2 regions of the Paenarthrobacter sp. NPDC090517 genome follow, and region 1 is predicted to be linked to the other one. Evidence: predicted binding sites of a transcription regulator. Region 1 holds the regulator's gene; the other holds the start of a gene.
The links. The regulator HrcA, encoded in region 1, represses chaperone genes, less so after heat shock. The targets are predictions, from matches to a motif close to TTNGCACTCGNNNNNNNCGAGTGCNAA.
Positions count from the first base shown of each region.

Region 1 (3,408 bases):
ACGCACGATTGCGCGCTCAGACTGCCATGGAATGACAGCGTCAATGCCTAGCTCCGTGGCCGTTTCGATGGCAAGTTCATCGCGGTCGCCTTTAGCCAGCGCCTGAACCAGCACCAACCGGATGTCGGGCTGCTCCTCATGGACCACCTCGGATGCCTTGACGGTCAAGCTGCCGGATTCGGCGTCGATTACGGTGCCAATCAGCCGCACGCCCGATCCATCCGCTATATCCACGGGTTCGCCCGCGGCCAGGCGTTTGACCGTTACAGCATGCCGGGCCTCAGGACCCTCGAGCACGAAAGTGGAACCGGGGGTCACCTGGCCGAGGCTGCCCGGCGCTGTGAAGAAAACGGGGTTGCTCACCGCTACAGGTTACCGAGCTTGTCCCGCAGCTTCGCGAACATGCCGCCGCTTGCCACAAGCTTTCCTTCGGTGAACTGCTCACCGCGCAGCTTGGCGAGTTGCTGCAAGAGTTCTTCCTGGGCGGGGTCGAGCTTGCTTGGCGTCTCCACGTGCAGGTGCACCTTGAGGTCGCCTCGTCCGTAACCACGGAGGTGCGTGACGCCCAGGCCGCGGAGGGTAATGACTTCTCCCGACTGAGTGCCGGCCTTGACGTCGATATCCTGCGCGCCATCAAAGGTGTCCAGTTGCAGCTCCGTGCCAAGTGCCGCCGCCGTCATGGGAACGCTCAGGGTGGCATGAAGGTCGTCGCCCTCACGCATGAACATGGAATCGTTGTTGACCCGGATTTCTACATAGAGGTCACCGGCGGGACCACCCGCGGGACCTGCTTCGCCCTGCCCGGACAACTGGATGCGCGTACCGGTTGCGACACCCGCCGGGACCTTGATGGTGAGGGAACGGCGGCTGCGGATCCGGCCCTGCCCATTGCACTCGTTGCAGGGGTCCTTGATGACTGTTCCGAAGCCTTCGCAGGAACCACAAGGCGCGGTGGTCATTACCTGTCCGAGAATGGATCGTACAGCCCGCTGCACCTGGCCGCTGCCACCGCAAATGTCGCAACGTTCCGGGTGGGTGCCCGGGCGGCAGCAACTGCCATCACAGGTGGGGCAAACCACGGCGGTGTCCACTTCAAGCTTCTTGTTAACGCCGAACACGGCGTCCTTCAGGTCGATTCGGACGCTGATGAGCGCATCCTGGCCGCGGCGGACCCGGGAGGCCGGTCCACCGTGGCCGCCACCGCCACCAAAGAAGGTGTCGAAGATGTCCTGGAACGCGAAACCCTGGCCGGAGTAGCCGCCACCGAAACCGTTGTCGGTGCCGTTCTCATTGCCAGTGGCATCGTAGACCCGGCGCTTCTGGGGGTCGGACAACACTTCGTAAGCGTGGGTCACGGCCTTGAACTGTTCCGCGACATCTTCACCGGGGTTTACGTCGGGGTGCAGTTTCCGCGCCAACTTGCGGTACGCCTTTTTGATCTCTTCCCCGGTGGCTTCCGGCGAGACTCCCAAAACGTCATAGTGGCTGCTCAAAGTCGGTATCTCTTCCTTGTTGTACTGCGGATTTTTCCTCGGACCGGTTTTCAGCCGCCGAGAATGCGGGAAAGGTAACGGGCCACAGCGCGTACAGCTGCCATGGTGGTGGGGTAGTCCATGCGTGTCGGACCGAGAATCCCCACCTTGGCCCCGGAGCCATAGCCGGTAGCCACGACAGACGCCTCAGCCAGACCATCGTAGGGATTTTCGCGTCCAATGCTGACGGTGACGCCGCGGGGATCATCCCCCATGTCGGACAACAACCGAAGCATGACAACTTGTTCCTCGAGTGCCTCCAGCACAGGACCGATGCTCAGCGGGAAGTCGACATTGGAGCGGGCAAGATTGGCCGTTCCTGCCATCAGGATGCGCTCCTCGCGGCTGGTGTCACTGAGTGATTGCAGCCCCTGAGCCAACGTCTGCGCCAAGCTGCGGAGCTCCGGCGGACACAGGGCGACTACCGATGGAAGCACTTGCGGCAAAAGGGCCATCTGGGTGGCGGCAATGCTGCCCAGGAAACGGGACCTCAGGAGCATCAGCGCCTCGTTGCTCACGTCGGAGCCGGCGTCGATGACCTTCTGCCCAACGCTGCCCGTATCCGCAATGAGGACCACAAGCACCTGCTTTGGGGCCAACAAGACGAATTCCACGTGGCGGACCAAAGCACGATTGGAATGCGGATACTGCACGACGGCAACTTGGTTGGTCAGCTGCGACAGGAGCCTTACAGTGCGTTCCAGGATGTCATCAACATCATCCGGTCCCTCAAGCAGAGAGTGGATCGCCCTGCGTTCGGCCGCGGAAAGCGGTTTGACCTGGGAAATGCGGTCAACGAATAAGCGGTAGCCCTTGTCCGTTGGGATGCGGCCCGCGCTGGTGTGGGGTGCTGCAATCAGGCCTTCCTCTTCCAGAACAGCCATGTCGTTCCTGATGGTGGCACTGGAAACGCCGAGATGGTGTCGCTCCACGAGGGCCTTCGATCCAACAGGTTCCCTGGAATGCACGTAATCCTCAACGATGGCACGCAGCACCTCAAGCTTGCGCGGCTCACTCATTGCTCCACCTCCTGACGACTGCCATGGCCCCTACGACCGGTCTACGCGGGATCCTCATCCGACCACCACACTTAGCACTCAACATGCCCAAGTGCTAACAAGTCTAGTATGAGCCACCCCGTTGCTAGCATTGAAACCTCCCGTGGCCGGCTTCCGCCCGCGCCATAAACCAGCACAAAAGGTAGGAATCCCTTGGCTTTCGACAATTGGGGCCCGCAGGATCTGTCCGCTCCCGGCAAAAAGCAGTTGCCGGAAGTGGCCGTACAGCGGGGAATGGTCCTCGAAGACGTGCAGTCGGGATGGGTGGGCGAAGTCACCCGTGTTGAGAAATCAGGCGGAATGCACGTTGTCTCCCTTGAAGACAGGCGTGGAAAGACCAAATCTTTTCAGTTGGGATTCGGTTTCCTTCTGGAAGGGCAAGCCATCCGGCTGATGCCTCCTGCCGCGCGCCCTGCCGCCTCTGCCGCTCCTTCCACCCGAACAGCGTCCGGATCCGTGAGGGTACAAGGCCAACGTGCCCAGGTGGCCAAAGCCAGCCGCATCTGGGTGGAAGGAAAGCACGACGCCGAGCTCGTCGAGAAGGTCTGGGGTGACGATCTCCGCGTGGAGGGCATCGTCGTGGAGCCATTGCATGGCGTTGACGACCTGAAGTCGGCCATCGCTGCCTTCAACCCGGGGCCGGGTCGCCGCCTTGGCATCCTGGTGGACCACCTTGTCACCGGGTCCAAAGAATCGCGCATCGCAGCCGAGGCAATGACGGTGCCCGGAGCAGCAGGAAACGTTTTGATTGTCGGCCACCCCTATGTGGACGTCTGGCAGGCCATCCGGCCAAAGGTCCTGGGCATCGAGGCGTGGCC
Region 1 is NZ_JBIVXN010000001.1:300,276-303,683, forward strand. It holds gene ACIQTW_RS01360 (16S rRNA (uracil(1498)-N(3))-methyltransferase) at 1-363, opposite strand, end outside; gene dnaJ (molecular chaperone DnaJ) at 366-1,493, opposite strand; gene hrcA (heat-inducible transcriptional repressor HrcA) at 1,544-2,551, opposite strand; gene ACIQTW_RS01375 (DUF3097 domain-containing protein) at 2,744-3,408, shown strand, end outside.

Region 2 (3,408 bases), on a different contig from region 1:
GAGAGCCGAGCGGGTGACCTTTACGGGGTCGTTGACGCCGGCAGCCAGAAGGTCTTCGTAGACACCCGTGGCAGCGTTCAGGCCGTGGCCGGAAGGCAACCCGCGAACCTTGTCAACCACAACGCCCGGCTCGAGGCCAGCGTTGAAGGCGATCTGCTTCAGCGGTGCATCGATGGCAACCTTGACGATGTTGGCACCGGTTGCCTCGTCACCCTGCAGGGTGAGGTTGGCGAATGCCTTGGCGCCAGCCTGGATGAGGGCAACGCCACCACCGGCAACGATGCCTTCTTCAACAGCAGCCTTTGCGTTGCGGACTGCGTCCTCAATGCGGTGCTTGCGTTCCTTGAGCTCAACTTCGGTTGCGGCACCGGCCTTGATGACTGCAACGCCGCCGGCCAGCTTGGCCAGGCGTTCCTGCAGCTTCTCGCGGTCGTAGTCGGAGTCGGAGTTCTCGATTTCGGCGCGGATCTGGGCCACGCGGCCCGCAATCTGCTCGGCGTCGCCGGCACCTTCAACGATGGTGGTCTCGTCCTTGGTGACAACAACCTTGCGGGCGGTACCGAGGAGTTCCAGGCCAGCGTTTTCGAGCTTGAGGCCAACTTCTTCGGAGATAACCTGGCCACCGGTGAGGATGGCGATGTCGGCCAGCTGAGCCTTGCGACGGTCACCGAAGCCCGGAGCCTTGACGGCAACGGACTTGAAGGTGCCACGGATCTTGTTGACGATCAGGGTGGCCAGGGCCTCGCCCTCGATGTCTTCGGCGATGATCAGCAGCGGCTTGTTGGACTGCATGACCTTCTCCAGAACCGTGACGAGTTCCTTCACGTTGGAGATCTTGGAGTTGACGATCAGGATGTACGGGTCTTCGAGGACCGTTTCCTGGCGCTCTGCGTCAGTGACGAAGTAAGCGGAGATGTAACCCTTGTCGAAGCGCATGCCTTCGGTGAGTTCGAGCTCCAGGCCGAAGGTGTTGGACTCCTCGACCGTGATGACGCCTTCCTTGCCCACCTTGTCCAGGGCTTCGGCGATGAGGCTGCCGATTTCCGGGTCACCGGCGGAGATGGAAGCCGTAGCTGCGATCTCTTCCTTGGTTTCGATTTCCTTGGCGGAGGCCAGCAGTTCGCTGATGACTGCCTCAACAGCCTTCTCGATACCGCGCTTGAGGGACAGCGGGTCGGCGCCGGCGGCAACGTTGCGCAGGCCTTCCTTCACCAGTGCCTGGGCGAGAACGGTTGCAGTGGTGGTACCGTCGCCAGCGACGTCATCCGTCTTCTTGGCAACTTCCTTGACCAGTTCTGCACCGATCTTCTCGTAAGGATCGTCCAGCTCGATCTCCTTGGCGATGGAAACACCATCGTTGGTGATCGTGGGGGCGCCCCACTTCTTTTCGAGGACGACGTTGCGTCCACGCGGGCCGAGGGTGACCTTAACGGCGTCGGCGAGGATGTTCAGGCCCCGCTCGAGGCCGCGGCGTGCCTCTTCATCAAATGCAATGATCTTGGCCATAACGGCGGTAGTCCTTTCGGGACAGTCGTTAAGAAGGTACCTATCAGATGGGGTGCCCGCGACGGACGGTCCTTCGCTTGCGGCCTCTGTATGCCCCGCGCTCCGGACCTCACCCCACCAAGGTGTTTCTTGATCCTCCGCCGGTCCGGTGCCTGTCCGCCGCCGGAATCAACCGGGCCGGACTTAGCAGTCGAACCATAGGAGTGCTAAATCAATAATTAGCACTCGACCGGGGAGAGTGCAAGCAGAGACGCCACTTTGCTCTATAAACAAAGGGGTTTCAGCCGTGGGCTGACGGGAATCGGCGCAGACGCCGCGATCGAACTACGCGACGCGGACGCCTTCGGCTTGCGGACCCTTCTGGCCCTCCCCTAGTTCAAACTCAACCCGCTGCCCTTCTTCGAGGGCGCGGAAGCCATCCATCTGGATGGCGGACCAGTGCACAAAGACGTCGTCGCCGGATTCATCCACAGTGATGAAGCCGTAACCTTTTTCGGCATTGAACCATTTGACGGTTCCCAGAGCCATGATGCCCACACTTTCGCAGTAGCCAAGACCGGTAGCCGGGATCTCCGTACCGGAATTAATCCACTGTAACCACTGTCACCAGCGCTGCGCTGCCGTGGAGGGGCAGGGCACCACTTTTGTTATTGAGGCTTAACCGAGTTGGGACTTTTCGGCTCAAGAACGGGCCCGATGCCCTTACTGGTAACCGGGACCGGCCACCACCACAAGTGGCTGTTGAACCTCAGGCGTTTCAACGATGGTCTGGATGCCCAGCAAGGTACCCAGTGCCTCCGCGTTGGCCTTCTGCTCCGGAGCGTTGTAGAAGATCACGGATGTCTGCTGCGGCAATCCACCCCAGTTGCCTACGGTGCTCAGTGCCCAACCATCGCCTTGGACGAGGCCTGCCACCCGCCCGGCCAAACCTGCCGTACCTGCGCCATTGTAGACAGCCACCGGAGTGGACTTATCCACGGGAGCCGACGACGGAGTGGCGGAAGGAGATTCCGACGGCGTCGGCTCGCTGCTGGGTTCGCTGGAAGCGGGCGGCTCGCTGCTTGCGTCGGTGGGGGCTGCGGAAGGTGCCGCTGACGTCTGCAGGGGTGCCGGCGTCGTGGTGTTGGACGAAGCGCTGGGTGCTACCAGCCCAAGGTTGGGGAGGATCAGGAAGGCCACCAGCCCGAGCACCAGGGCAACTGCCCCGACAGTCAGGACCGGCCACAGGGTAGGGCGTGCGGTCTCTTGGGCGTCACGGTGAACGCCTTGGCGGGACGTGTTCTGCGGAACCTGGTCGAATTCGTCCTTGGCATATTTGGTCATGGTGAAGCGGTGTCCTTGCTGGTTGCTGCTGACAGATCAGCCTGGCGATTTACGCGTCGGACCCCAAGCGACGTGCAGTCCTCGCGCGCTGGCGGGACGTACGTAGTCTACGCAGTCTCTTGACGAGCATGGGATCGTGGGCCAAGGCGTCCTCGGTGTCTATGAGGGCGTTCAGGATCTGGTAGTAGTGTGTGGCGGAGAGATCGAACAGCTCGCGAATAGCCTGTTCCTTCGCTCCGGCATACTTCCACCATTGCCGCTCCAGCGCCAGCATCTGCTGGTCCCTCTCACTCAACGGCGAGTCGCTGCGGGTCTCGGCCGCGAGGTCCTCAAGGGCAAAGCCTGCTGCCTGCGACGCCATCGGTTCCGGTGCTGGTTCTGCCACGGCACACTCCTTCGACGCTTTGTTGGGGAAAATGTCCTACCCCCATGTTACGGGCGAATAACAACCGTGTCATTCGCAGGCGCGCACCGCACGGGAGACAATGGCGTGGTGACTGGCGTGGATACACTCTTTGATCTTGAACCTGCCGATGCTGCTGACCAGGGCTTCGCCGCCCTGCTCAAACAACCGCTGGA
Region 2 is NZ_JBIVXN010000004.1:408,777-412,184, forward strand. It holds gene groL (chaperonin GroEL) at 1-1,506, opposite strand, end outside; gene ACIQTW_RS15440 (cold-shock protein) at 1,831-2,034, opposite strand; gene ACIQTW_RS15445 (LytR C-terminal domain-containing protein) at 2,209-2,829, opposite strand; gene ACIQTW_RS15450 (DUF3263 domain-containing protein) at 2,879-3,214, opposite strand; gene ACIQTW_RS15455 (uracil-DNA glycosylase) at 3,320-3,408, shown strand, end outside.
Region 2: the regulator HrcA is predicted to act here: its motif matches at 1,690-1,716, upstream of groL (chaperonin GroEL).